Regions from separate parts of the Serratia sp. CoH_122_TC_1 genome, predicted to be linked through region 3. Evidence: predicted binding sites of a transcription regulator. Region 3 holds the regulator's gene; each other region holds the start of a gene.
The links. The regulator PurR, encoded in region 3, represses purine synthesis genes. The targets are predictions, from matches to a motif close to CANGCAAACGTTTGCNTG.
Positions count from the first base shown of each region.

Region 1: a site for PurR is predicted at 4,724-4,741, ahead of glyA (serine hydroxymethyltransferase). Genes of this name have one in related genera too.
Region 2: a site for PurR is predicted at 5,277-5,294, ahead of AC2FC2_RS07950 (NCS2 family permease). Genes of this name have one in related genera too.

Region 1 is NZ_JBXWLA010000012.1:118,784-128,763, forward strand. Features, by position in the region: gene AC2FC2_RS16635 (NAD(P)-binding protein) at 41-1,951, shown strand; gene AC2FC2_RS16640 (c-type cytochrome) at 1,948-3,135, shown strand; gene hmpA (NO-inducible flavohemoprotein) at 3,297-4,487, opposite strand; gene glyA (serine hydroxymethyltransferase) at 4,853-6,106, shown strand; gene AC2FC2_RS16655 (3-phenylpropionate MFS transporter) at 6,262-7,413, shown strand; gene csiE (stationary phase inducible protein CsiE) at 7,410-8,675, opposite strand; gene AC2FC2_RS16665 (DUF1007 family protein) at 8,820-9,488, shown strand; gene AC2FC2_RS16670 (nickel/cobalt transporter) at 9,479-9,980, shown strand, end outside.
Region 2 is NZ_JBXWLA010000005.1:76,061-86,040, reverse strand. Features, by position in the region: gene AC2FC2_RS07970 (LrgB family protein) at 1-478, opposite strand, end outside; gene AC2FC2_RS07965 (CidA/LrgA family protein) at 471-893, opposite strand; gene AC2FC2_RS07960 (LysR family transcriptional regulator) at 1,032-1,919, shown strand; gene AC2FC2_RS07955 (Na+/H+ antiporter) at 1,949-3,598, opposite strand; gene AC2FC2_RS07950 (NCS2 family permease) at 3,779-5,140, opposite strand; gene AC2FC2_RS07945 (VOC family protein) at 5,490-5,897, opposite strand; gene AC2FC2_RS07940 (glutathione S-transferase family protein) at 5,945-6,613, opposite strand; gene AC2FC2_RS07935 (lipocalin-like domain-containing protein) at 6,610-7,053, opposite strand; gene bhsA (multiple stress resistance protein BhsA) at 7,265-7,525, shown strand; gene AC2FC2_RS07925 (LysR family transcriptional regulator) at 7,582-8,499, opposite strand; gene AC2FC2_RS07920 (3-oxoacyl-ACP reductase family protein) at 8,629-9,378, shown strand; gene ssb1 (single-stranded DNA-binding protein SSB1) at 9,441-9,977, opposite strand.
Region 3 is NZ_JBXWLA010000003.1:265,596-275,575, forward strand. Features, by position in the region: gene AC2FC2_RS05630 (TetR/AcrR family transcriptional regulator) at 1-412, shown strand, start outside; gene AC2FC2_RS05635 (alkene reductase) at 502-1,608, shown strand; gene AC2FC2_RS05640 (LysR family transcriptional regulator) at 1,718-2,623, opposite strand; gene eamB (cysteine/O-acetylserine transporter) at 2,731-3,318, shown strand; gene idi (isopentenyl-diphosphate Delta-isomerase) at 3,417-3,956, opposite strand; gene gloA (lactoylglutathione lyase) at 4,296-4,703, shown strand; gene rnt (ribonuclease T) at 4,786-5,475, shown strand; gene AC2FC2_RS05665 (Grx4 family monothiol glutaredoxin) at 5,629-5,976, opposite strand; gene AC2FC2_RS05670 (C40 family peptidase) at 6,391-7,212, shown strand; gene sodB (superoxide dismutase [Fe]) at 7,409-7,987, shown strand; gene cydH (cytochrome bd-I oxidase subunit CydH) at 8,041-8,130, opposite strand; gene purR (HTH-type transcriptional repressor PurR) at 8,455-9,480, shown strand; gene punR (DNA-binding transcriptional activator PunR) at 9,477-9,980, opposite strand, start outside.

The sequences.
Region 1 (9,980 bases), on a different contig from region 3:
GCTTTAAATACGACGGGGAAAAACTGAAAGGAAGCCAATTATGAGCATCACCCGACGCGATTTTCTTAACGGGGTGGCGATCACTATCGCCGCCGGGTTGACGCCGATGCAGATCTTAAGAGCGTCGCCGCAAACCGCCAATCAAACCCTTTATTACCCGCCGACGCTGACTGGGCTTCGTGGTAACCATCCTGGTTCATTCGAGCATGCACACCAACTGGGGCGCGATGGCAAGGCCTTCGATTTTGCTTCCGTACCTGCGACGGAAGAGTTTGATTTGGTGGTCGTGGGGGCCGGTATCAGCGGGCTGGCTGCGGCCTGCTTCTGGCAGCAAATGAAGGGCCCGCAGCAACGTATTTTGCTGATAGACAATCACGATGACTTCGGCGGGCACGCCAAGCGCAATGAATTCAGCAGTGAAAACGGCACTATTCTTGGTTATGGCGGTAGCGAGTCATTGCAGTCACCGCGATCCAACTTTAGCCCGGTGGCGATGGGCCTGCTGCAAAAGCTGGGTGTCAGCATCGACAATCTGGAAAAAGCGTTCGATACCACTTTCTACCCGAACCTGAATTTGAGTCGCGGTGTCTATTTCGATCGTAAAAACTTCGGCGTCGACAAGGTCGTGAGTGGCGATCCGGGCCGCATGGTTGCCGACGACATCCCGCACGATCGTCTTAATGGTCGCTCCTACGAAGCCTTTATCGGTGATTTCCCACTGCCGGAAACTGATCGTCAGGCGCTGATTGCGCTGCACACGGTGGATAAGGATTACCTGCCGGAGATGAATCAGGAACAGAAAAGTGAATGGCTCGACAAGCACAGCTATACCGAATTCCTGCGTGATAAGGTCGGCCTGAGCGAAATGGCGATCCGTTATTTCCAGCAAACCACCAGTGACTTCCAGGCTGTGGGCATTGATGCGACATCATGCAGTGACGCACGCATCTGCGACTTGCCTGGGCTCAATGGCATGAATTTACCGCCGCTGGACGAAGAGTCGCAGGCGGATCTCGACGATCCCTACGTGTTCCATTTCCCTGACGGCAACGCCACATTGACGCGCTTGATGGTGCGTCATTTGATCCCGGCGGTTTCACCGGGCGGTAAGGACATGAATGACATCGTGTTGGCGAAGTTCGACTACAGCCAGCTTGATCGCGCGGCGTCACCGGTAAAACTGCGGCTCAATAGCACGGGCCTGCATGCGGCTAACGTCGGCGACAAGGTTGAAGTGACCTATATGACCGGCGAGAAAATGACCAAGGTACGCGCCGGACAGGTCGTGATGGCCGGGTACAATATGATGATCCCGTATCTGGTGCCGGAAATGTCGTCGGAACAGCAAGAAGCGCTCAAGCAGAACGTGAAGTCACCGTTGGTGTACAGCAAAGTGGTGATCCGCAATTGGCAGCCATTTATCAAACTGGGTGTGCATGAGGTGTACTCGCCAACGGCACCGTATTGCCGCGTGAAGTTGGATTACCCGGTGAGCATGGGCGGCTATCAGCACCCGCGCGATCCGAACCAACCGATCGGCCTGCACATGGTGTATGTGCCGACGCTGGCGGGGAGCGGGTTAAGCCCACGTGAGCAGTCTCGCAAGGGGCGCGCCTTACTGCTGGGCACGCCGTTTGAGGTGCATGAGCAGATGATCCGTGAGCAGCTACAGGGCATGCTCGGTTCTGCCGGGTTCGATCATCAGCGAGATATTGAAGCCATTACCGTAAACCGCTGGTCACATGGCTATTCCTACTTCCTCAATGGGCTGTTTGATGATGAGGATGAAGCAAAGAAAATCATTGCGACAGCGCGTAAGCCGATCGGCAAGATTGTGATTGCCAACTCGGACTCTGACTGGAGTCCGTATGCCAACTCGGCGATCGACCAGGCATGGCGTGCGGTCAATGAGTTGGCCTTCAGCCATGTTGCGGCGAAGGAGGGAGCATGAGAATGCGTTCACTGTATTTGCTGACCTTACTGGCAGCGGGCGGTTCGGCCCAGGCAATGTCGGCGGGGGAGTATGTGGCTAAGGCCGGGGACTGTACCGCCTGTCATACCACGCCGGGTGGCGCTCTGTTTGCTGGTGGGATGAAGTTCCCTACGCCGTTGGGCAACATTTACGCCACCAATATCACCCCGGACAAACAGCAAGGCATCGGTGGCTATTCTTTTGACGAGTTTGATCGCGCTATGCGCCAGGGGATCGCCAAAGATGGCCATCGGTTGTATCCCGCGATGCCGTATACCTCTTACGCCAAAATGAACGCGGAAGATATGCGTGCGCTGTATGACTACCTGATGAAGGAAGTCCCGGCGCAGAATACGGCCAACCGTGCTAGTGATATCAGCTGGCCGTTGTCGATGCGTTGGCCGCTGGCGGTCTGGAACCAACTGTTCCATGACGATACGCCTTACAAGCCGGACAGCAGTCAGAGTGCCGAATGGAATCGTGGTGCTTATTTGGTGCAAGGGGCTGGGCACTGTGGCAGTTGCCATACGCCGCGCGGCTGGGCGATGCAAGAGAAAGGGCTGGGCAGCAAAGAACCTGCCTTCCTGAGTGGCGCTGAGCTGGATGGTTGGTACGCATCGGGATTACGCGGTCTGAAGCAGGACGAGGTGGTGTCTTTGCTGAAAACAGGGCGCAGCCAACATGCTGCGGTCGCCGGGCCGATGAGTGAGGTGGTAAGCCACAGCACGCAGTACCTCACGGACGGCGATCTGAATGCCATTGCCACCTATTTGCACAGCCTGGAGGCAGAAAAACCGTCGGCGGAAAAACCTGTCGCAATGGCGGTCGACAACTGGAAAGCGGGGCAAAGCACCTACGCCATGTACTGTTCAACCTGCCATGGCAATAAGGGCGAGGGGAGCGACAACACCATTCCGGCACTGGCGGGCAATGCGACGGTCACGGCGGAGAACCCACTCACCGCGCTGCGCGTGGTGTTGGAAGGCGCGCATACGCCTATCACACAACACGCCACGGCGATCGCCATGCCGGGTTACGCTTGGGCATTGGATGACCAGCAAACTGCCGATCTGATGAGCTATTTACGAGGAAGTTGGGGCAACCAGTCGGCACCGGTTACGGCGCAGCAGGTGCAGGAGACGCGCAAGCTGGCGGAGAAATAACCAGACACTGTCCTATTTGAAGCGGCTTCATTGTTGACTGCCTGCGCTTCCCCCGTCATGGACTATTTGTACGTTCTTGGGGATTCGCTGGGGTGCCGTCGCGAGGCAATGCCAATTATGCGCAATACGGGCGCGGCTCATAGGGGCCGCGCCCTTTTCAATTACATCACTTTATGTGGGCCGAAGCATTCGTAGTGGATGCGATCGGCATCTACCCCCATCTCCAGCAACTGCTTGGCCACATACTGCATGAAGGGGACCGGGCCGCAGAAATAGTAATGCATCTGTGGGGTGCTGAGCGTTTCGCGTAGAGCACTCAGATTCATCAGACCACGGCTCTGGTAGTCACGGCCTTCTACATCGTCTGCACCTGGTTGGTTGTACCACACGTGACGGCTCAGGTTTGGCATACGTTTGGCAATATCCGCAACTTCATCGGCAAAGGCGTGAACGCTGCCGTTTTCCGCTGCATGCAGCCAGTGTATATCCGCCGGATGCTGGCTATCGTGCAGGGTATTTAGCATGCCGAGCATCGGGGTCTGGCCAACACCGGCGGAAATCAGCGCCACAGGTGTTTCCGGCTGCGCGTCGAGGAAGAAGTCCCCGTGCGGTGGGGCGAGGTAAATCACGTCGCCTTCTTTGGCTTGCTGATGCAGGAAGTTAGAGACTTTCCCCTGATCTTCACGTTTGACTGCGATACGGTAGTATTCGCCGTTAGGTGAGGTGGTCAGTGAGTATTGGCGTATTTCCTGGTTTTCCATGCTGTCATGTTTGATGTAGACCGCCAGATATTGGCCCGGCTTGAAGTCGATCACTTTGCCGCCGTCAACGGGCGCCAAGACGAAACTGCAAATCACGTCGCTTTGCGGCTGTTTTTTGACGATGCGGAAAGCTCGCAGGTCACGCCAGCCACCGTTGGCGGTTGCACTGGCCTGATAAATTTGGTCTTCGCGCTGGATAAACACATTCGCCAACACGCCATAGGCTTTGCCCCAGGCATCCAGTACCTCTTGGCCCGGGCTGAACATTTCGTCCAATGTGGCCAGCAGATGACCGCCGACAATTTGATATTGATCCGGTTGAATATTCAGGCTGGTGTGTTTGTGGGCAATACGCTCTACGGCAGGCAGCAGGGCCGCCAGATTTTCGATATTCGCGGCGTAGGCACAAATTGCGTCGAACAGTGCCTGGCGTTGATCGCCATTGCGCTGGTTGTTCATGTTGAACACATCTTTTAATTCGGGGTTGTGTTCGAACATGCGGTCGTAGAAATGCGCGGTCAGTTTCGGCCCGGTAGCGGCCAGCAGGGGAATAGTAGATTTTACGGTGGCGATGGTTTGGCTATCCAGCATGGTAGCGCTCCTTGGTCGATCATTATTGGTGTTTTGTAATGATGTATTTTAAATGCATCTTTAAGTTTGAATGCATCCTAGCGGTTTCTGTTGCGGCTGTAAATACCCCTGATTTTTTTGCGGGGTCGCTCAGCGGCGATCCCGCTCACAGAACATGAAAAAACCGCATTCTTAGCATGAGTAAAAGTCCGTTGCCCAATGGCACTGTTTATCGGATCAAAACCTTGCTGCGCCTAAAGCCAATCGTTTGCGTAAAAACCTCTGTCAAGACCTATCCTCGGTAGGGGGAAACAGTTTACACTGTGTCCCAGAGCCCAAACGGGTGGTGATTTTTTAGTTAGCCGATTTAAGTCAGGAGAAGCCGGATGTTAAAGCGTGAAATGAACATTGCTGATTACGATGCCGAACTGTGGCGTGCAATGGAGCAAGAAGTTGTGCGCCAGGAAGAGCACATTGAGCTGATTGCGTCTGAGAACTACACCAGCCCGCGTGTTATGCAGGCTCAGGGTTCCCAGTTGACCAACAAATACGCTGAAGGCTATCCAGGCAAGCGTTATTACGGCGGCTGCGAATACGTGGATATCGTTGAGCAACTGGCTATCGACCGTGCTAAAGCACTGTTCGGTGCCGATTATGCCAACGTACAGCCGCACTCCGGCTCTCAGGCAAACTTTGCTGTTTATACCGCGCTGCTGCAGCCGGGCGACACCATTTTGGGGATGAACCTGGCACACGGCGGTCACCTGACTCATGGTTCACCTGTCAACCTGTCCGGCAAGCTGTATAACGTGGTGCCTTACGGCATCGACGAAAAAGGCCAAATCGACTACGCAGATCTGGCCAAACAGGCACAGACTCACAAACCAAAAATGATCATCGGTGGCTTCTCGGCCTTCTCCGGTATCGTTGATTGGGCAAAAATGCGTGAAATCGCCGACAGCATTGGTGCTTACCTGTTCGTTGACATGGCGCACGTTGCAGGCCTGATCGCCGCTGGCGTTTATCCTAACCCGGTACCACACGCACACATCGTTACCACCACAACGCATAAAACCCTGGCGGGTCCGCGTGGCGGCCTGATCCTGGCGAAAGGCGGTGATGAAGAGCTGTACAAGAAACTGAACTCTGCAGTGTTCCCTGGCGGCCAGGGTGGCCCGCTGATGCACGTGATTGCCGGTAAAGCGGTAGCGCTGAAAGAAGCGATGGAGCCTGAGTTCAAGATTTACCAGCAACAAGTGGCTGATAACGCCAAAGCCATGGTGCAAGTGTTCCTGGACCGCGGCTACAAAGTGGTTTCCGGCGGTACGCATAACCACCTGTTCCTGCTGGATCTGGTTGACAAGAACCTGACCGGTAAAGAAGCTGACGCAGCCTTGGGCCGTGCCAACATCACCGTGAACAAAAACAGCGTGCCAAACGATCCTAAGAGCCCATTCGTCACCTCCGGTGTGCGTATCGGTACGCCAGCAGTGACTCGCCGTGGCTTCAAAGAAGCTGAAGTGCGTGAATTGGCGGGTTGGATTTGTGATGTGTTGGACAACATCAACGATGAAGCCACCATCGAACGTACCAAGAAGAAAGTATTGGATATTTGCGCCCGCCTGCCGGTTTACGCATAACTCTGCTTTCCCTTTAAAAACCCGCTTCGGCGGGTTTTTTTATACCTGTTGCAGACAAACTGTGAACTACCTAGCACTCTACCCCCTAGACGGTGAATGTACATTGCTAGCCAGTGTGACCTCTGTCAAAGTATCGCCTTCACACCGGAGGGATCATGGTTTTGCAATCAACGCGTTGGCTCGCTCTTAGCTATTTCACCTACTTCTTTTCTTATGGCATCTTCTTACCTTTTTGGGGCGTTTGGTTAAAAGGTGAGGGCATACCGCCTGAAACTATCGGTATTCTGCTTGGCGCAGGTCTGGTTGCACGTTTCCTGGGAAGTTTGCTGATAGCCCCCCGGGTAAAAGATCCCTCTCATCTGGTGACGGCACTGCGCCTGCTGGCATTGCTGACACTGGCTTTCGCCATCGGGTTTTGTTTTGGTAATGGCTGGGGCTGGCTAATGTTAGTGATCGCCGGCTTCAATCTGTTCTTTTCGCCGTTAGTCCCGCTTACAGACGCGTTGGCCGGTACCTGGCAAAAACAGATCGCTATGGATTACGGTCGTGTCAGGCTGTGGGGATCGCTGGCGTTTGTGATTGGTTCGGCGTTGACCGGTCAGATGGTTTCCGTTTGGGGCCATAACGCTATTCTCTACAGCTTGATTATCAGCATATTAGCCATGCTGTTGGGCATGATGCTGAAACCGAGCGTGATGCCACAGGGCGAAGCGCGTATCCACAATGAAGCAGATCGTTCATTGCGGGAGATGCTTAAAGAAGGGCCGGTTTGGCGCTTCTTGTTGTGCGTAACCCTGTTGCAAGGTGCACACGCCGGTTATTACAGTTTTGGGTCCATTTATTGGCAAGAGGCAGGTTATTCGGCATCGACCATCGGTTACTTGTGGTCGCTGGGCGTCGTGGCAGAGGTGATCATTTTCGCCAGCAGCAATTTCCTGTTCCGTCGCTGGAATGCGCGCAATTTGCTGCTGCTTTCCGCCTGTTGCGGAATATTGCGCTGGAGCCTGATGGCCACCAGCACCGAGTTGGGGTGGCTACTGGTGATTCAGATTCTGCACTGCGGCACCTTTACGGTTTGCCATCTGGCGGCAATGCGCTTTATCGCGGCGCGCAAAGGGCCGGAAGTGATCCGCCTGCAGGCGGTTTACTCGGCACTGGCGATGGGGGGCGGGATTGCGATTATGACCGTGATTGCCGGCTTCCTGTTCGAGCATCTGCATGGCGGGGTGTTCTGGGTGATGGCGGCAGTGGCGTTGCCGGCGCTGTTTATTCGTCCGCCGGCCGTTGCAATCAGCGGCAACCGCTAAGAGGTTTCCAGCAGCGCACGTATGGCTTTGCGCTGCTGGCGTTCTAGCGGTAATTCAGTGTAAATCAGTGGCGGTTGCAGTGCACCGTGCTCCGTGGCGTACGGGGTGATGACCAGCGTTACCCCCTGTGGGGCACCGGAGTGCAGGTAATCACGCAGCGGTAAATATTTGATATTCAATGGCAGTAGCGTTAATTCGCGAATTTGATATTCCACTTCCTCTTCCAATTGCGGATTGTCCAGCGTCAGCAACAGTACCTGCTTTTCTTGTAACGCATTGCCTTGCATCAACCAGGCACCAAAACTGATCGCAACCAGCCCGGCTTCTTCACTGGAGAAGTGAATGCCGTACTCCTGTTCAAGGGGGGCCAGCGCTTCCTGGGCAGTACGCATCAGGCGCGGATATTTGCGTTCGACCTCTTCCAGCAGTGTGTTGTCGATACCAATTTCAAAGCGACAACGCTCCACCGCTGGTGCCAGATGCGCAAACAGCTGGCTGATCAAATCGTCTTTACTGCTGAAGGTCATACCGGATATCTGTTGGAAGCGTTCGACCATATTTTCAATCGCAGCCATCAGCCGCAGGTCTTCTGCAGAGTCGTTACTGTGATAGCTGTGGTTTTTCAGCATGGTGAACATCAACACAAGAAAGTCGCTTTCGCTGTCTTCGGGTTGCAGGGCAAAAAGCTGATTCAGCGATTGAAGCAACCTGCTCGCCACCTGATGTTCTGGCTTCTGATGAAGCCAGTCGCGCTGGGCAGGATTAAACATGGGATGCCGCTGGCTCCGAGCTTCCCACGCGCAATACAGAAGGTAGTGCTGCAAGAACTGACGATCGCGCCGATCAAAGCTGCGGTTGATCAGCGGTTCACATGCACTGATGTATTGCTCCAACGGCGTGGTCAGATCCTGGCTTATTCCCAGCGCCTGCCGTAGCCAGGGGGAAAAATGCCGCTCGATAAATTCTGGGCTACAGCGCAGAGCTCGTCGCAGCCAGTGGAGCAGGCAGAGGCGTTGATTGAGCGTAGTGCCCCGAATCCGGTATCCCTCGTCGGGATTGCCGTCGATCTCCAGATGGTGGAAACGCTGGATTTCACTGGCAACCTCGGCTATATCTTGCCGGGTGATAGGGGGGGCGACGCCATTAATTTGGCTGATGGTCTCCAGTTGTACTGCGGGCACCGGCGCATACAGCATCAATAGTAGATGGCAGCGTCGTTGTTGACCGGAGAGCTCAGGCACAGGGGCAGTGTCCAGGCTCATATCACCTTCAGGCAGGTAACGTTTAAATTATGAATAAGCATAGCAAAAGGCGATGCGCGGCGTGGCTACGGCACCCGGTTTTACTTCGGCTTACAACTTTCGTCACAATTATTGGGCGGAATAGCGGTGGTTTAAGATTGGTTGATGTTACTTTATAACAATAATGAGTATCGTTTGATGATGAAGTTACGTTTTATTCTGGCTGGTTTTCTACTGTTATGCAGTGCCGGCGCTGTCGCTCACCCGCACAGCTTTATTGATATGAACACCACCTTTGTGGTGAAGGATCAACAGCTGGTTGGCTTGAAAATGGTTTGGGTTATGGATGAAATCACCTCGGCAGATTTGCTGTACGACGCGGAGAATGCCAAAAGCGATTCAGAGGTATGGAAAAAGCTGGCAGCGCAGGTCATGGCCAATGTACTTGGTCAGCATTATTTCACGGATATGTACCGCGACGGTAAGCGGGTGAAATATTTGAATTTGCCGACGGAATACCATTTGTCACGCCAGGGGCACCAGGCGGTGCTGGAGTTTGTGTTACCGCTGGCCGAGCCGCAACCGCTGGCGGGCAAACCGTTTGAAATCTCTACGTATGACCCAACCTATTTTGTCGATATGACCTACAAAGATAAGGCCGCACTGCACTTGCCGCCAGAAATGGCATCGCAATGCAAGTTCAAGCTGATGACACCTAAACCCAATTCGTCTTTGCAGGCCTATGCCTTGTCCCTCGATAAGAACGATTCACCCGGCGAAGATATGGCGCTGGGGCAACAGTTCGCCCAACGGGTCAGTCTGCAATGTCAATAAACCTCAGCCAGCAGGCGGCGCGTAAGCGACACTGGGCTTTCAGTCTGTGGCCATTGCTTTTGTTTGCACTGTTGCTGGCGTTGGGTGCGCAGTTGGCGTGGCACTATTGGCCGCAGTTGTTGATGCAAAGTGTGGTGTGGCAGAAAGGGCTGCACCAGCAGTTGGCCGGTCTGCTACAGCAGGTAAAAGCTGCACCGCAGCAGGCCGGGCTGGTGTTGATGCTGTTTAGCCTGAGCTACGGCGTGCTGCATGCGCTGGGGCCTGGTCACGGCAAGGTGGTGATTGCCACCTATTTGGCTACCCATCCGGCACGGCTGAAAAGCAGCCTGAAACTGACCTTTGCTGCGTCGTTGGTACAGGGGTTGGTGGCGATTGCACTGGTGACGCTGATGCTGATGGTGTTGCAACTGTCATCACGGCAACTGCACCAAAGTAGCTTCTGGCTAGAGAAGGGCAGTTTTATTCTGGTGATGCTGCTTGGGGTATTACTGA
Region 2 (9,980 bases), on a different contig from region 3:
CAAACACCCCGGTGATCACAACAAACAGGGCTACCAGATCCGGTTGCCCCCCCATTTGCTTGGCAGCCTCCAGCGCAAACGGCGTGGTGATCGAACGCACAGCCAGACTGCGCTGAACCTCTTCCGGCAGCGTCAACAAACGCGCAAGCCATACCGAGCTGTAAACCGCAACCAACACCGCCGTCAGTACCCCAGCACTGAGCGACAACCAGTGACGGCGGATAATATGCACGTTCTCGTACACCGGTACCGCAAAGGCGATAGTGGCGGGGCCTAATAACCACAGCAGCCAGTGCGTTTCGCCAATGTAATCCTGATATGAGGTATGGGTCACCACCAGCAACAGCACCAGGATCATTGGCGTCAGGACCAGCGGCATCAACAACAGAGTACGGCGGCGGCGATAAAGCCTTTTATTGGCGAAATACAATGCCAATGTCGCCAAAAAACAGAGAACACTGAGGATAAAATCATGCATCGCACTGCTTCCGGCGACGTAACCAAATCTCCAGACGGTAGACACGATCAACCACCAATCCGGTCGCCCCCAGCGTCAACATGGTGCTGATCGCAATCACCAAAAAAATCTTCCAGCCTTCCACCATCAATAATTGGGCATAGTTGACTACGGCGACCACTGCCGGTACGAAGAACAGCAGCATCTCAGCCAGCAACCAGCGAGAACCAGCCTTAACCCAGTTCAACGGCAAAATGCGCAGCAGGATCAACGCCAACATCATCAACATGCCGACAATATTGGCAGGCAGCGGCAGATGAAACTGTTGCACGAGCCGATCGGCGATCAGAAATAGCCCCGCATACAACGCAACCTGGATCGGCACCTGTAGTCGATTCAATACGCTGGGGGCAGCATGGCGTAACGCCAGTAACATGGAAACCAACCTCAAACAAAAATTCACGGTTTACAGTATACGCAGCCAGGAAACCTGGCCTGAAATGAATTAAAATCATTAATATCATGCCATCAGGGAATAGTTTCCCGCCGGTATTGCCCCTGAGGAGAACCCAACGTGGATGTCCGCACTCTGCGCTACTTCGTGGAAGTCGTGCGCCAGCAAAGCTTTACCCGCGCAGCGGAAAAGCTGTTCGTCACACAACCAACCATCAGCAAAATGCTACGTAATCTGGAAGAGGAACTGGAGTGCACGTTGCTGATCCGCGAGGGGCGTAAACTGCATCTGACCGACAGCGGCCAGGCGGTATACCAGCGTGGGCTGGCAATCCTCGATGAATTTCGCCAGTTGGAGGCGGAGCTGGAAGACATCAGCTCCGTCAAAAAAGGCGTGCTGAGACTGGGTATCCCGCCGATGGTTGGTCGGCAGATCGCCGATTTGATCCGCCAGTTCCGCCAAACCTATCCCGGCATTGAGCTGAAAATTTCCGAGTTGGGTGGGTTATCGGTTGAGCAAGCCGTGATGTCGGGCGAGCTGGATTTGGCAATGACCATATTGCCGGTTGATACGGAACAGCCGCTGACGTTCTTGCCGCTCCTCGACCATCCGATGTGTGTCGTCACACCGCGCACCCCACACTGGCTTAATCGCACCAGCATTAATATCACCGAATTGGCCGAATGGCCGATCCTGATTTATAACGAAGACTTTTCACTGTACAAAATGTTGATGAAGGCTTTCCGTCAGGCGGGTTTTGAGCCACAAATTGCCGTGCGCAGCGGGCAGTGGGATTTCTTGGCTTCAATGGTTCAGGCCGGAGTCGGTATCGCCACCTTACCGGAGCCGGTTTGTCAGTGGCTGGATAAGGAAAACCTGATCTGGCTGCCCCTGGAGCCGCGTATGGAATGGAAGGTCGGATTGATCTGGCGTCAAGGCAATTACCTGTCGCACAGCGCCCAGGCGTGGATCGCCTGCTGCCGCGACTACTGGCCACCCACCAAGTAAAAAGGGCCGCTTCCGCGGCCCGTTGGCGATTACCCTTCGCGCTCGATCAACAGCGCTTCCAGCAGGTCGAGATCGTGCAGCAGTTTTTGCAGCGTCTCATTGCTGATTTTCTGCGTGGCACGCAGATGGTACAACTCACCCCGCTCCGCACGTAGCGCCGTCAGGCGGAAGCGTCGTTCGAGGTTTTCCAGCATCAGCGCATTTTCGATATCGTCTTTGGTGGTGATACGCCGCCGCAGCGTTCCCACCACGCGCGAGCTAATCTCTTTCAACACCTGAGGATCAATGTTTTCTTCGGTATCAACGGCCAACCGTTCTTCCATTTTGTTGATACTTTCGATCGCCACTTCAGCCGCCATAGCAATCGCCATCCGTTCTTCACTCTTGCTGACGCTCTTGTCTGCCACCTGCACCCCGCGCAATAACAGCGGTAGCGCCATGACGCCGGCAATCAGCGAAAGCAAGATTACCCCGGCGGCAATAAACACAAGCTGGTAGCGTGCCGGGAAGGCCGTACCATCACTCAACAGCAAGGGAATCGACAGCACACCGGCTAACGTAATCGCCCCACGCACTCCGGCGAAGGATGCAACCCAGAGTTCACGGGTACTGAAATCACCAAACTGCAACGGCCGTTTTTTCATAAAGCGGCGGCTGGCGTTTTTCATCAACCATAGCCAGGTGAAACGCAGCACCAGCAACGCGGCGTAGATAATGGCCACATCGGCAAACAGGTACCAGGTCTGAATGGTCGGATCCAGCTCTGCCTGCAAGATAGAGGTCTCCAGGATCCCCGGCAGTTGCAGACCCAACATGATGAAGACCATGCCGTTAAACACAAACTCCAGCATCGCCCAAACGCTATTGGCCCGCAGGCGCATCGCCAGCGGGGCGTTGCGGATCACGCCAGACTGGCTGATGGTCATCCCCGCAGCAACGGCGGCCAAGATGCCAGAAACGCCGATGTGTTCGGCAATCAAATACGAGGCGAAGGGTAATAACAGCAGGAACACGATTTGCGTCGCCGGGTCATCCCCACTCCAGCGGCTCATCACACGCAACGATTTACTGTAGAGCCAAGTGACGGCGACCCCAGCCAATAGGCCGCCAATCGCCACTTTGAGGAATTCGAGCGTCGCGCCCCCGACGGTAAACACCATGGTCCCCATCGCCACTGCAATCGCAAATTTGAGTGACACCAGGCCGGACGCATCATTCATCAGCGCCTCGCCTTCCAGCACGCCCATGATCGGCTTCGGTATCCGCCCTTTACCAACAATACCGGACAGCGCCACGGCATCGGTGGGTGACAATACGGCAGCCAGCGCAAACGCCGCCACCAGCGGGATACCCGGTACCATGGCGTAAATCAGGTAACCGACACCAACCACAGTAATCAACACCAGCACCAGCGCCAGGCCCAGGATTTCGCGTCCGTGGTGCAGGAATTCTCGCGTGGGGGTTTTCCAACCATCAGCAAACAGCAAGGGTGGAATAAACAATACCAGGAACAATTCAGGGTCGAAATCGACGTGTAACCCGAAATGCGGCCAGGCCAGCAGGGCCCCGATACCGATTTGCATTAACGGCAGTGGTACCTGGAACGGCAACATGCGCGTCACCACCCCTGACAGGGAGACCACCAAAATTAAAATGAGGATTGTAAAAAAGATTTCCATGCTTTCCTTAGACTCTAGGGTTCAGACTGCATCTCTGAGTATGCCCCGATAGTAGATCACTTTTTTTACAGCGGTTAAAGCTTGTTGTGCCTTTCAAATTGCAGCACAGACAGAAGGAGACTTATCTGAAGCGGAGATAAAACATCCCCCGCCGAATCGACGGGGGAAACGACAATACGATTAAATCGCCCAGCCACCGGCATAGAACGCCACCAGGGCCACCGCGATCACGACGGTGCCAATATTCAGTCGGCGCCATTCGCCCGAGAAAATACGACCGATGACCAATGCGCTAAAGCCCAACATGATGCCGGTAACGATGTTACAGGTCAGTACGATAAATACCGCACACAGAAGGCCGGACATGGCATCAACAAAGTCGTTGAAGTCCAGTTTGGTCACGTTGCTCAACATCAGCAGGCCGACATACATCAGCGCAGGTGCGGTAGCATAAATCGGTACCAGATAAGACAACGGCGACAAGAACAAGATCAACAGGAACAACAGGCCGACTACGGTCGCCGTCAGGCCGGTTTTGCCCCCCGCCGCAGTACCCGCAGCAGACTCGATATACACTGCAGCCGGGGCTGCACCTACCAAACCGGAAAAAATGCTGCTCAGGGAATCCGACGTCAATGCTTTGCCGCCGTTGATGATTTGCCCGTCTTTATCCAACAGGTTAGCCTGACCAGCCACCGCACGAATGGTCCCGGTCGCATCAAACACCGCGGTCATCACCAATGCCAACACGCTTGGCAATACCACAGGCTGCAATGCCCCCATGATATCAAGACTGAAGATCAATGATTTGCCGTTAGCATCCGTCAGGCTAGGCATCGCGAACAAGCCCTGATATTTCACCGCCGGGTCAAACAGCAGACCAATGATCGAAATGACAATGATCACCAGCAGAATGCCACCGGGCACTCGCAGCTTTTCCAAGCCAAAAATCACCGCCAGCCCGAGCAAGGTCATCACAACCGGGAAGGACGTAAATGCGCCCAGCGCCACAGGCAAACCGTCCAGCGGGTTCTTCACCACCAGGCCCACACCGTTCGCGGCGATCAACAACAGGAACAGGCCAATGCCAATTCCGGTACCATGCGCCACGCCCATCGGCAGATTACGCAGGATCCAGGCACGAATACCGGTTACCGAGATAATGGTAAAGAGTACGCCCATCAGGAATACCGCGCCCAGCGCCACTGGAATGCTGATGTGTTGCCCCAGCACCAGGCTGAAGGCGGTAAACGCGGTCAGTGAAATCGCACAACCGATAGCCATTGGCAAATTCGCCCACAGCCCCATCAGTAACGATCCAAGACCGGCGACCAAACAGGTCGCGACAAACACCGCCGTTGGCGGGAAACCCGCCTTGCCGAGCATGCTCGGTACGACGATCACCGAATAAACCATCGCCAGGAAGGTGGTTAACCCCGCCACCACTTCCTGACGCACGGTGCTGCCACGCGCAGAAATATTAAAATAACCATCAAGCCCGCCTTTTGGTTTAACGGCGTTGTTCGCTTGAGAATTCGACATGTTGCTGTCCCCTGTGTTTCATTGCCAGCCCGTTTCAAAAGGCTTGTTGTTCCGCCCACGCATGTTTATTACGGTATCGTTTCCGTCACGTTCGCGTCCTTGCCCTTTACGCATGCTGCCAACCGGCATCACATATAAGGCAAACGTTTAACTCCCATTGCGTGAAACGGGTGATTTATGGTGGTTTATTCAAGGCAAACGATTATCCAGCCTTCTACACCCTCTGATCAACCAAAGATCGCGGCAATTCATGCAAAAAGCCTGGGGAACTATCATTATCGAAAATACGGTTTTTGTCCCATAGGTAAATCCGATGGGAATGCCCCCCAAAAACGGGGGGCCGAAGCAGCTACTGCGCCCGCGCTGCATTTTCATCCATGTACATCAGTTCCCAGATATGCCCGTCAAGATCCTGGAAACCATGCCCATACATAAAGCCGTAATCTTGCGGTTGGTTATAAGTATTACCGCCGGCGGCGATCGCCTTACGCACCACATCGTCTACCGCTGCCCGATTAGGCTGCGACAAACATATCAGCACCTCAGTCGCCTTCCTGGCATCGCTAACCGGATTCGGGGTGAACATTTTGAATTTTTCGTGGGTAAGCAGCATCACATAAATGCTGTCGCTGACCACCATGCAGGCGGCGGTGTCATCGGTAAACTGTTGATTAAAGCCGAAGCCCAGCTGGGTGAAAAAAGCAACAGATGCGGGCAGATCGCCCACCGGCAGGTTAACAAAAATTTGCGTAGCCATGGGCTACCTCCGATGAAGAGTGACCTCATCGAGTATAGCCCATCGTCTTAACTCAGCAGGTCATAAGGTCCCCCCTGATCCAGAGCGCGCTGATAGGCTGGACGTGAATGAATACGCTGCAGATAACCACGCAATTTCGGGCAAGCGTCCAGTGCGCCGCGCGCCGCCATCGCTTCCAGCGGGAAGCTCATCTGGATATCCGCCGCGCTGAACTCATTACCGACAAACCAGGTATTTTTGCTCAGGTGTTGTTCCAGATAGTCGCAATGCGGCGCGATCTGTTTGTCCAGGTACTCACGCTGCACGCCTTTGCCAATCGCCCCCGCGACGGGCCTGAGCAGCCAGGGTATGGGTGGCTGACCCAAGCGGCTGAACACCAATTTCATCACCAGTAATGGCATTAGCGAACCTTCGGCATAATGCAGCCAGTATCGGTACTGCTGACGGGCATGGTAATCGGTGGGAATAAACTGCCCCTGCGCATCGTAGGCTTCCTGCAGGTATTCAATAATGGCACCGGATTCCGCCAGCGTCAGATCACCATCGACAATCACCGGCGACTTGCCCAACGGATGGATCTTCTTCAAGGCTGGCGGCGCCAACATAGTCTGTGGATCACGCTCATAGCACTGTACCTGATAGGGCACATCCAACTCTTCCAAAAACCACAGAATACGCTGCGAACGCGAGTTGTTCAGATGGTGAACAATGATCATGAGGACGCTCCTATCCGTTGCCACACCAATTCGCCGATCTGCACGCCGTTACCAAGCTGCAGCGGTACCGTACGCAGTTGGAGACGATCGCCGGAGAAATGATAAAAGCGCTCCTGCCGGCTACCGATCCAATTGGGGAACGAGCTGCCTTCAACCTGATGCACTACCCGCTGGTCGCTCTCATCCACCTGATAGCGACCAAAATAACAAATCATATTGATAAAGGCGGCGTGGGTTTCCTGGTCAGTGCCCTGCGCCAGATCGTCGGCGACAAAGCATGGCCGGGTAGCGCTATATAGCTGCGCCGCCATGGTGCCATTGGGCTCGTAGTTAATGCGACCCAGCACCTGCTCGCCCAGCGGATGATTGACCCTGCCGTCCTCCCCTTTGAAGACAGAAGACACCAATGACCAGCTGCCAATAAACGCGTTGACTGACATGCCATTTACTCCTCTAAGGTTCCTGCTTACTCAAAGGGTAGTGGCCATTTTTCCGGTACGCCAGCGCAAGCCGCGCCGCTCAGAAATAAGTCAATTTATTTGATAGAGATTATCAAAACTCTCCGATTTTCTATTCAGCCGCGTCAGCCTATTATCTAACACATCGAGAGACGACAACCTCTCAACCCTAAAACACCCTGAGGAATGAATCATGAAAAACATCAAAATTTTTGCTACTGCTCTACTGCTGACTACCGCTTCTTTCGCTAGCGTTGCCGCTGACCAACTGACCAGCCAACCTGCTGCCGACGCCCAGAAAATCGGTGTCGTATCCGTTAGCGGTGCCTCTAACCTGAGTGCATTGGAAAGCGAATTAGCTAGCAAAGCTGCAGCGTCAGGCGCCAGCTCTTATCGCATCATTGCTGCGGGCGGCCAGAACAAACTTTACGGTACCGCAGAGATTTTCAACTGATCGTCAGACAGTTAACTGACGGAAGAAAGAAGCCCCGAAAGGGGCTTTTCTCGTTTCTAGCGGGCGTCAAAACGGGCGGCCAGCTTCTGCTGTCGGAATTGTTCGGTAATGTAATCGACAAATACTCGGGTTTTGGTTGGCAAGAACTTGGTGGTAGGGAAGTACAGGCACAGGCTACCGCGGTCGACATACCAACCTGGCAGCACCCGCATCAAGCGGCCACTTTCCAGAAAGGGCAAGGCATTTGGCATACTGATGAGTGCAATACCCAGCCCCATTTCCGCCGCCCGGGCCGCCGCTTCTGGCTCATTCACCGTCATTTTTATTGCCATAGCCGGTACCCGTTGCTCGTTATCTGCATTTCGCAACGGCAAGTTGCGGATTCGCCCTGTTTGCGGCGAACGGATAAAAATACCCGCATGTTCCGCTAACTGCTCTGGCTGCTGAAGTCTCGGGTGCCGCTGCAGATACTCGGCAGAAGCGACCAGGACGCCGTGTGCGGGCGCCAGTTCACGGGCGATCATCCCCTGTGGCAGCTCGATGCCCCCGCCCATTGCCACATCGAAATGCTCACCGATCAGGTCCACCTGACGATTATCAAAATGCCAGTCTGGAACAATCGACGGATAACGGGCGAGAAAGTCCGGCAACATTGGCAGCACAAAATGCAGACCAAAGGCGGTGCCCATACTGACCTTCAACGTCCCAACGGCGACCCCACCACTGCTGCTCACCCCTTTCAATGCACATTGGATCGACAGTAAACCGCTGCGAACGTCCTGCAAAAAACGCTCACCCTCTTCGGTCAGGGTCAATTTGCGTGTATTACGCTGAAACAGCCGCACGCCCACCAGCGTTTCCAGTTTGGTAACGTTCTTCCCCACCGCGGCAGAGCTGATACCCAGCTTGCGGCCAGCAGCGGAAAAACTGCCACTCTCTGCACTGCTGACAAAACATTCCAGATGACCAAGCATGGTTTTCCCGCTGATTTCAAACCTATGGTTTACTCTGATTATAGCTCTTTTGGGCTAGTTACCGATCCGCGCTTCTCCGATACTGAACCGGTAGATTCTTTAACCTCATCCCCACTTTGGAGAAACATCATGTCCGCAACTCTCTCTTTGAAAGGCAAAGTCGCATTCGTTCAGGGCGGTTCACGTGGCATTGGTGCCGCCATTGCCAAACGTCTGGCGCGCGAAGGCGCCGCCGTCGCATTAACCTACGTAGCCTCTGCTGATAAAGCCGATGCGGTGGTCAATGACATTATTTCCGCCGGAGGCAAAGCCCTGGCCATCAAGGCTGATAGCGCCGACGCTGCCGCACTGCAACAAGCGGTACGCCAGGTCGTAAATAGCTTCGGCAATCTGGATATTCTGGTGAATAACGCTGGCGTGCTGGCGATGGGCAGCACCGAAGAACTGCCGCTGGAAGATCTTGATCGCACTCTGGCAGTTAACGTACGCAGCGTGTTTGTCGCCAGCCAGGAAGCCGCCCGCCATATGAATGACGGCGGCCGCATCATCAATATTGGCAGCACCAATGCTGAACGTATGCCTTTTGCCGGCGGCGCAGTCTATGCCATGAGCAAATCTGCGCTGGTCGGCCTGACCAAAGGTATGGCGCGCGATCTCGGCCCGCGCGGTATCACCGTCAATAACGTTCAGCCCGGCCCTGTGGATACTGATATGAACCCGGCCAACGGTGATTTCGCCGAGCAGTTGAAAGCGATGATGGCGATCAGCCGTTATGGTAAAGATGAAGAGATCGCCAGTTTCGTCGCTTACCTCGCCGGCCCTGAAGCGGGATATATCACCGGCGCCAGCCTGAGCATTGACGGCGGCTTCTCGGCTTAATCTTTCTCAGAAAAGCAAAAAGCCCCTTTCGGGGCTTTTTTATTGGCTTCAGGCAACGGATATCAGAAAGGAATATCGTCGTCGAAGTCCATTGGTGGTTCGTTGCTGCTGGCAGCCGGTGCATTGTTCTGCGCTGGACGAGCTTGCTGGCCACCGCTGAACTGGTTGCCACCCTGTGGCTGCTGAGGTTGGCCCCAACCGCCCTGGCCACCGGAAGCCTGGCCGCCGCCTGCTGGAGCACCACCGCCTTGACGGCCGCCCAGCATCTGCATGGTGCCACCAACGTTAACCACAACTTCGGTGGTGTATTTTTCTACGCCAGCCTGATCGGTCCATTTACGGGTCTGCAGAGCACCCTCAATGTACACCTGGGAACCTTTACGCAGATATTCGCCCGCCACTTCAGCCAGCTTGCCGAACAACACAACACGGTGCCACTCGGTCTTTTCTTTCTGCTCGCCAGTTGCCTTGTCACGCCAGCTTTCGGAGGTTGCCAGGGTAATGTTGGCCACTGCACCGCCATTCGGCATGTAACGGACTTCCGGGTCTTGGCCCAGATTCCCGACCAGAATTACTTTGTTTACGCCTCTGCTGGCCATGAG
Region 3 (9,980 bases):
TTTCGGGCACTATGATGCCGCGATGCAGCAGCTGTTCGCTGATGATAAAACGGATGCGCGCCACCAGTTGCTGAGTTATTACGCCCAGGCGATCAGCTACCATTGTCGTAGCGAATGTCATAACGCCTGCCTTGCGGTGAAGTTGTCCGCAGAGGTGAGCGATTTGTCAGAACCCATGCGCCATGCGCTGGAAACGGGCACAGCCCGGGTCATTGGCCATCTGCAAGACGCAATTGAACGCGGTATTCGTGAAGGCTCACTGTCAATAGCCATGAGCCCGGCGGCAACGGCAGAAACCTTGTACTCACTGTGGCTTGGTGCCTCATTGCGCGCCAAAATCCGCCGCTCGCTTGCACCACTGACCAGCGCGCTGGAAAGTATTGAGTTATTGTTGCGCCCAGCGCAACCCTAAACACACAACGAAAGATTCACCAAGGATTCCCCTGTTGGGCAATTCTTTGCTCGTTACTAGTCGACCGGTCTATTAATATAGGATGCACTATGAAGATTGAAAAGTTGTTCTCCCCATTGAAGGTTGGCGCTGTAACCCTGCCAAACCGCGTGTTTATGGCCCCTCTGACGCGTCTGCGCAGCATTGAACCCGGCGATATTCCTACGCCTCTCATGGGCGAATATTACGCTCAACGCGCCAGCGCAGGTCTGATCGTTACCGAAGCGACCCAGATCTCTTTCCAGGCGAAAGGCTATGCCGGCGCACCAGGGCTGCATACCCCAGAACAAATCGCCGCGTGGAAAAAGATCACCCAGGCCGTACACGACAAAAATGGCCATATTGCCGTACAACTGTGGCACGTGGGCCGTATTTCGCATAACAGCCTGCAACCGGGTCAGCAAGCCCCTGTTGCCCCCTCTGCGATCAATGCTGATACCCGCACCACCGTACGTGACGAAACAGGCGCCTGGGTGCGCGTCCCAACCTCGACGCCACGCGCGCTGGAAACAGAAGAAATCCCTGGCATCATTAACGATTTCCGTCAGGCCACCGCCAACGCACGTGAAGCCGGTTTCGACTTTATCGAACTGCATGCCGCACACGGTTACTTGCTGCACCAGTTTATGGCGCCGGCCTCCAACCAGCGTACCGATCAATACGGTGGCAGCATTGAAAACCGCACTCGCCTGACGCTGGAAGTGGTGGATGCGAGCATTGCTGAATGGGGCTCAGAACATATCGGTATCCGTATTTCACCACTGGGTCCATTCAACGGCCTGGATAACGGCGAAGATCAGGAAGACGCAGCGCTGTATCTGGTTGAAGAATTGAACAAGCGTAACATTGCATTCCTGCACATTTCCGAACCGGACTGGGCGGGTGGTAAACCTTATTCTGATGCGTTCCGCGATTCGGTACGCGCCCACTTTAAAGGGGTGATTGTCGGTGCCGGTGCCTATACCGCCGAAAAAGCAGAAGAACTGATCAATAAAGGCTTTATCGATGCCGTTGCCTTTGGACGCAGCTATATTGCCAACCCGGATTTGGTTGAACGCCTCAAACAAAATGCGGCACTCAACGAACCACAGCCTGCTACCTTCTACGGCGGCGGTGCCGAGGGTTATACCGACTACCCTTTCTTATCTGAAAAGTAAGACGCGTAAAATAACGGGGCCACATTTGTCATGTGGCCCCGTTTTATATTGATGATGGAAAATAGCGGTAAAAAAACGCGAGCCCTTCGTATAAGACATAAACTGCAGCTTAACGTTCTACCAATGCGTTTTCGACGTTCAATGGCAAACATTCCTTCATACAATCGATGAATGCACGCATTGCTGGACTGACGGTTTTGTCATTATGGTGAGCACACAGAGCCGTTATTGACAAAGGCACGTCTGAAAATATAATTTCTTGAAGCTCCCCCGTATTAAGCTCACGTTCAACGGTAAAACGAGGCAGAAAAGAAATACCCAGATTACTCATGACACATTTCTTTATGCTTTCAATACTCCACAGCTCAATTGTGCTCTCAATAGTGATCTGCCGCGCCCTTAACGTGCTTTCGAATATTTGCCGAAAGATACACTGAGGCTCATTAATAATGAAACTTACAGGTATATGACGATTTGGCTTCATAAAATCAATCTGTTGAAACGACGGTGATGCGACTAATACCAAATCTTGGCTGCCAAAACTGGTCATTTCAAGTGCATCATCATTGCCTACACGATAAAAAATACCTAAGTCCACTTGGTCTGCCAAGAGAGCATCTCTGATCACATAACAATTGAGCGATTGTAAGGATATGCGAACTTTGGGTGCCTTAGCCCTAAAGAGTTGTAGTACTTCCGGCATTTTATACGCCAGCAGGGTTTCGCCGATCCCTATCCTCAAGTCACCCGCCAATTCAGCGTCATGCTGTGTCGTTTGGCGTATCCCTTCAAGCACCCGTGTCAGTTCATGAACTTGGGGCATGAGTTTTTTCCCCGCAGATGTCAAAACCATCCGCCGGCCAATCTTCTCAAAAATCTTCAGCGACAGTTCTTGTTCAAGTTGTTGAATATGAAAAGTTATCGTTGACTGTGTGCAACACAGCTTTTGTGATGCTTTTGAAAAAGACCCTTCTTCAACCACCGTTTTCAACGTAACAAAGCGTCGTAAGTCCATAGTGCCCTCCAAATTCAATCGAAATCATGAAAGTCAGAGTTTGAAAATATTCGTTATTTTGACCTTTTCGGATGCGTTAATATGTTGGAAAAACGAGGAGAAGACAAGTGACATCAGCCATCATCAGTGGATTTCTTACATATACACTTATTACAGCGTTAACCCCAGGACCGAACAATATTCTTGCTTTAAATTCAGTTAATCAGCATGGTTTTCGCCGGAGCCTGCGGGTATTGTCCGGGATGAGTGCAGGCTTCCTGATCCTTATGCTGCTTTGTGCGGTTTTCACATTCACATTAATTAGCCTCCTCCCCTCTGTTACTCACTGGCTTTCTTGGGCGGGAGCAGCCTATATTCTTTGGCTGGCCTGGCGGATAGCCACCAGTAATCCCTCAGCGGACAATGATGCGGCAAGGCCATTGAGTTTCTGGGTCAGTTTTTGGCTTCAGTTTGTTAATGTTAAAATAATTTTGTACGGCATCACGGCAATTTCTACATTCGTTTTACCCTATACTCACGATATGTTTATAGTCATATGCGTTAGCATTTTATTGGCTTTTATTGGTTCAATGGGTAATTTGGTTTGGGGGCTTGCTGGGCATATATTTCAGTCTCTATTCCAATATCATGGCCGCACGATCAATGTTATTTTGTCGGCGTTATTGATCTACTGTGCCGTAAGAATGTTTATTTAAGTAAAAAAGCCCGCCAGAGAAAGCATTGGTGGGCTTTTAGCATTGTTCCCAAAAGGCAGCAGAAAGAGACCGTTATCTCCGCATGTTCAGGAATGAATTCAACGGGCCACCAGCGCCGCCCAACGTGCTATTTCATTGGCGTCAATATTATCCATTATTGTTCTAAACCAAACGGTAAAGTTATCTGGATTACGCTGCATCTCATCGGTTAATTGCTGAGGGTCAATCCACAGCCAACTCTTTGCCTCTGCAGGATCGCCCTGCGGTTCGCCGTTAAACAGCCCCACGCAGATATGATCGAATTCGTGCTCAATTAAATCGCCCGGCACCTCTGCGCGATAGGTAAAGCTGGATACCTGCTGCAGCTCACTGCTGAAACCCATTTCTTCCTGCAACCGACGCTGCGCTGCGGCTAACGTTAACTCTCCCCATCGCGGGTGGCCGCAGCATGTGTTGGTCCATAAGCCGGCCGAGTGATATTTACTGAAAGCCCGCTGCTGCAACAGCAAACGCCCCTGGCTATCAAATATAAATATTGAAAATGCCCGATGCAGTAACCCCTGCTGATGCACCCGCATTTTTGTTTGTGAACCAATAGCGTTATCCTCGGCATCTACCAGTATCAGCATTTCATCCATTTGTCGGCTCCTCCAGCAAGGGGAGTAAATCTGCACTGGAAAAATAAACAACCATATAAACAAGATCCTAATTGATAAACTACCCCATCCAACCCAGACATTTCTTCGTTATCAGGCCGTACGGTGCTCCGTAATACTTCTATAGTAGCGATTTTCAGGCTCCTATCGCCGACAATGTGTGCGCTTGTTGCATGACAGCAAGAGTCAGTGACAATGTCACTGCAAGCACATTGCGCCCCCCTCCGTGGCTTACATTGAAATCCTTTATGCGGCAACGCTATACTGGTTTTCGCTTCAATCCATCCGCCGCTGGCAACGGCACATCCAATCAGAGGAATTATGCGCTTACTCCATACCATGATCCGCGTCGGTGACTTACAACGTTCCATCGACTTCTATACCAAGGTATTAGGCATGCGCTTGCTGCGTACCAGCGAGAACCCTGAATACAAATACTCGTTGGCGTTTGTAGGCTATACCGATGAAAACGAAGGTGCGGTGATTGAGCTGACCTATAACTGGGGCACCGATAGCTACGAAATGGGCACCGCGTTCGGTCATCTGGCTCTGGGTGTTGACGATGTCGCCGCGACGTGTGACAGCATCCGTAATGCAGGCGGCAACGTCACCCGCGAAGCCGGTCCTGTCAAAGGTGGCACCACGGTCATCGCCTTTGTTGAAGACCCCGACGGTTACAAGATTGAGCTGATCGAAAATAAACACGCCGGCCATGGTCTCGGCCACTGAGATCGATCATCAAGGGCGCTTTTTGCGCCCTTGTTTTTATCCGCGTGATAACCGCCTGCAACCGGGCGCAAAATTTGCCATAATGCGCGCTGCATTCGATGAAGATAAGAAACTGATGGCCGAAAAAAGTGATCTTAACGCCCTGAGTGGCCGTTTTCGTGGGTTTTACCCCGTAGTTATAGATATAGAAACCGCCGGATTTAATGCCAAAACTGACGCACTGCTGGAAATTGCCGCCGTGACGTTAAAAATGGATGAGAACGGCTGGTTGCAGCAGGACGAAACCCTGCACTTCCACGTAGAACCTTTTGAAGGCGCTAATCTGCAGCCAGAAGCGCTGGCCTTTAATGGCATCGACCCCAGCAACCCGCTGCGTGGCGCAGTCAGCGAACACGATGCGCTGCACGCGATTTTCAAAGCCGTGCGCAAAGGCATCAAGGACCGGGGGTGTAACAGAGCGATTATTGTGGCGCATAACGCCAATTTTGATCACAGCTTTCTGATGGCTGCAGCGGAGCGCGCCAGCCTGAAACGCAACCCTTTCCACCCGTTCGCCACTTTCGACACTGCAGCGTTGAGTGGGTTGGTGCTGGGGCAAACGGTGCTGGCTAAAGCCTGTATTGCCGCCAACATTCCATTCGATAGCGCGCAAGCGCACTCGGCATTGTATGACACAGAGCAAACCGCTCAGTTGTTCTGTGAACTGGTTAACCGCTGGAAGCGCCTTGGTGGCTGGCCGTTGGCTACCGACAATACCGACGAAGCACTCTGAATTACGTATCAGGACTCATCGTTCAACGAACTCTATCGTTGCAAAGACGCTATACGCAGCAACAGAAAAACGAGGCGTTTAGCAAAAAAAAATCGGGCGGCCCAGTATCAACTGGCACCGCCCGACTCTCGTCCAACAATTAAACCGAGCCGGTTATGGCTGCTGGTCTTCCTGCTGTTTGTACTTCTCTGCCGTTTCTTTGATCAGCTGTTGCAGTTCGCCGCGCTGATACATTTCCATGATGATATCACAGCCGCCGACCAGTTCACCGTCGACCCACAGCTGTGGGAACGTCGGCCAGTTGGCGTACTTCGGTAACTCGGAACGGATGTCCGGGTTCTGCAAAATGTCAACGTAGGCAAAGCGCTCGCCACAGGCAGACAATGCCTGCACGGCTTGTGCGGAGAAACCACAGTTTGGCAATTTCGGTGAACCTTTCATGTACAGCAGAATTGGGTTCTCAGCGATCTGGTGCTGAATTTTTTCAATCGTCGTCGTCATTATATTGCTTCCTCAAGCCAAATCTCATGGCTACAACATGCATCACACAGGCTATTGTAGCGGCTGAAACCGTCACAAGAAAACGCCATCTTTTGCAAGGGCATTCCCCATTGTCAGTCGCATGTCATCGGCCAGCGCTTTCCGACCAAAACATACGCACAGAATAACATTTTTAACTTGGCCATTTCACTATTATATTTTTTCACCAGAACACGTCGTTTAATAATTCCCCACGCGTTTGTTGTTGATTTTTTATACATCAACAGTTTGATTTTTCAGCAAAAAAAATGTCATTAACGTTTTCTCACAATATGGATTATCATTTATGAGTTCTTCGCTGTTTTATATGGCGAAATTCGGGAATACTGTCATTCTTTCGATATCTGTTCCGGGGCCAAGGTTGGTAACGTCGACATGCGTTTAATTCTTACGCTTTTTGTGCTGTTGTTTACACAGCTATTCTTCAATTTGGCGCACGCAGCGCCACAGGCGCGTATTGCCGCTGAACAGCGCAAGAGCCACGTAAACGAAGCCCGGCCAGATGACCGTAAGAAAAAGAAAGCGGTTAAGGCCAGCAGCAAAAAAGTAAAAGTCACCACCCCGCAAAAAACAGCCAAGGTTACCAAAGCCAAGACAGAAAAAGCCGCTAAAAAGGTTGTCAGCGCCAAATCGAAACACAAAACTCAACAAACCGCCAAAATCAAAGTGACCCCACCGAAAAAGGGTTACAAAAAAGGTTATGGTCGTCATCGTGAAGCCGGTATGGCAACCGCTAAGTTGGCACGTGATGAAAAACCGCTGAAGCTCACCCCAGCCCACAAGAAACGCTATCAGCACGCCAAGCAAACCGCGATGGCCAAGCTGATGGATCAAATGGGCAAACCTTATCGCTGGGGCGGCACGTCACCAAGAACCGGTTTTGACTGCAGCGGTCTGATTTATTACGCCTATAAAGACGTGGTGAAAATCAAAATGCCGCGTACCGCTAACGAAATGTATCACCTGCGCGACGCTGCACCGATCAAGAAAAACGAACTGGAAAGTGGTGACCTGGTGTTCTTCCGCATTAATAACCGCGGCGTAGCTGACCATGTCGGTGTCTATCTGGGCAATGGCAAATTCATTCAGTCCCCGCGTACGGGTGAAGAAATTCGCATCAGCCAGCTCGACAACGACTACTGGCAAAACCACTACATTGGCGCACGCCGTGTGGTGACGCCGAAAACCATTCGATAATGCGCTCAGCGGCTGGCCTTCCCAGCCGCTTTCCTCTGTTTGCTTCTTTAACTGTTAGTTCCCCACCTGTGCTTTTCTCCGACTCATCCCTGATTTTTATCGTGAAAATTGATAAGCTAAATACCCAAAATAAAAACAGGTCAATCTGTAATCCATTTTATGGGTTGTCGGATGGATCCTGTATAAGGAGGAAGCAATGTCGTTTGAACTACCTGCATTACCCTATGCGAAGAACGCACTCGAACCCCACATCTCCGCAGAAACGCTCGAATACCACTATGGTAAGCATCACAACGCCTATGTGGTCAACCTGAACAATTTGCTGAAAGGCAGCGAGTTCGACGGGTTGTCTCTGGAGGCGATTATCAAGGCGTCCAGCGGCGGCATTTTCAACAATGCCGCTCAGGTATGGAACCACACCTTCTATTGGCACTGCTTATCGCCACAGGGCGGCGGTGAGCCTCAGGGCGCATTGGCTGCTGCTATCAATCAGGCATTTGGTTCTTTCGCTGCCTTTAAAGAGCAACTCAGCGATGCCGCAATCAAAAACTTTGGCGCCGGGTGGACCTGGCTGGTGAAGAGGACTGACGGCTCGCTGGCCATTGTCAGCACGTCGAACGCGGGCACGCCGCTGACCGGCGAAGATAAACCTTTGCTGACCGTCGACGTGTGGGAGCACGCCTACTACATCGATTACCGCAACGCCCGCCCGACTTACCTGGAGAACTTCTGGGCGCTGGTTAACTGGGCATTTGTGGAGAAAAACCTGGCATAGCGTGGGATAAGGCAAACAGGCGCACGAAGCGGCGCCTGTTTTTACTTCGGGGATCAGTTCAATGCTGCAGTGAAGCTAAAAGCAATAATCACGGCCAGCGCACAGACAGTGGTGAACAGTGACATTTTCAGATCGGTATCCATTACAACTCCTTTTCAGATTGGTTTTCCCAAGGATAAAAGGCACACAATTAATGCGTCAAACCATTTTCACACAGTTGGCCAATAAAATCTTGTTATCATTTCCCGGTTTATAATACCGATTACCTCTTCCCCTTTTGCTCAATATGGGACAAAATTCGCAGTTCACAACTGTGTACCGGCAAAAATGCCCCTCCTGACCAAGCGCTGACGACTTCAACACACTAAAAACTCAGTTTTCGCTTCTTTGGAGAAGGATCTACGCAGGCAAACGATTAACATCACACTTACATACTGCAACATGTGAGTTCAGGAGTCATTCTTTACATGGCAACGATTAAAGATGTGGCCAAACGCGCTGGCGTTTCCACCACCACCGTTTCGCACGTCATCAATAAGACTCGTTTCGTCGCCGAAGAGACTAAAGCGGCCGTGAGTGCCGCAATTAAAGAGCTGCATTATTCACCCAGCGCAGTGGCGCGCAGTCTGAAGGTCAATCACACCAAATCGATTGGCCTGCTGGCAACCTCCAGTGAAGCGCCCTACTTTGCTGAAGTGATCGAAGCGGTAGAAAACAGCTGCTACAGCAAAGGCTATACGCTGATACTGTGTAACTCGCACAACAATTTGGACAAACAGCGTGCCTATCTGGCAATGCTGGCGCAAAAGCGCGTCGATGGCTTGTTGGTGATGTGTTCAGAATATCCGGACCAATTGCTTGGCATGTTGGAAGATTACCGCAACATCCCAATGGTTGTCATGGACTGGGGCGCCGCACGCGGTGATTTTACTGATACCATCATTGATAACGCGTTCGAAGGTGGCTATCTGGCTGGGCGCTATCTGATCGAACGCGGACACCGCGATATCGGCGCCATTCCCGGCCAACTGTCACGTAATACAGGGGGCGGGCGCCATCAGGGCTTCTTAAAAGCGATGGAGGAAGCCCATATCGACGTGCGCGACGAGTGGATCGTGCAGGGTGACTTTGAGCCAGAATCCGGCTACAAGGCCATGCACCAGATACTGTCGCAGAAACAGCGTCCGACAGCGGTATTCTGTGGTGGCGATATCATGGCAATGGGGGCTATCTGCGCCGCCGATGAGCTTGGGCTACGCGTGCCTCAAGACATCTCGGTCATTGGCTACGATAACGTGCGCAATGCGCGCTATTTCACCCCGGCGCTGACCACTATTCATCAGCCCAAAGAGCGTTTGGGTGAGATGGCATTCACCATGTTGTTGGATCGCATCATCAGCAAGCGTGAAGAATCACAGGTGATTGAGGTGCATCCCAAGTTGGTTGAGCGCCGTTCGGTTGCTGACGGCCCGTTCATCGATTACCGCCGCTAGTCATTCGCGCCGGAAGCCACTGCGGTTTCCGGCGTCACTTCGCTTAACCATTCCTGATTCAACGTTTCACTGTCCCCTAAATAGTCCAACAGCCAGGCCATCGCCGGAGAAGGCGTATTTTGCTGCCACGTCAGGCAACAAGGGCTGGCTGGGAACGGCTCCTGCAACTGTAACGCCACTAACTCGCCACGTTGTACTAACGGCAAGACCTGATGCGCAGGCATCATCCCGACACACAATCCGGCGCACAGGCAATCCACCGCCGACGACCAGTCCGGCACCACCAAGCGCCGCTGGTTATCCAACGTCCAGGTGACCCGCTTGGGGAGATTGCGTGAGGTATCCTCCAGGCAGAGCGATGGGAAAGGCCGTAGCTGATCATCGTTTAACAACCCATCCTGAGCCGCCAGTGGATGTTGCGGGCTGGCCACACACAACCAACGCATATCGCCCATATCGCGAAAGGCAAACCCACCGCCAACCGGCACGGCCCGTGTCGC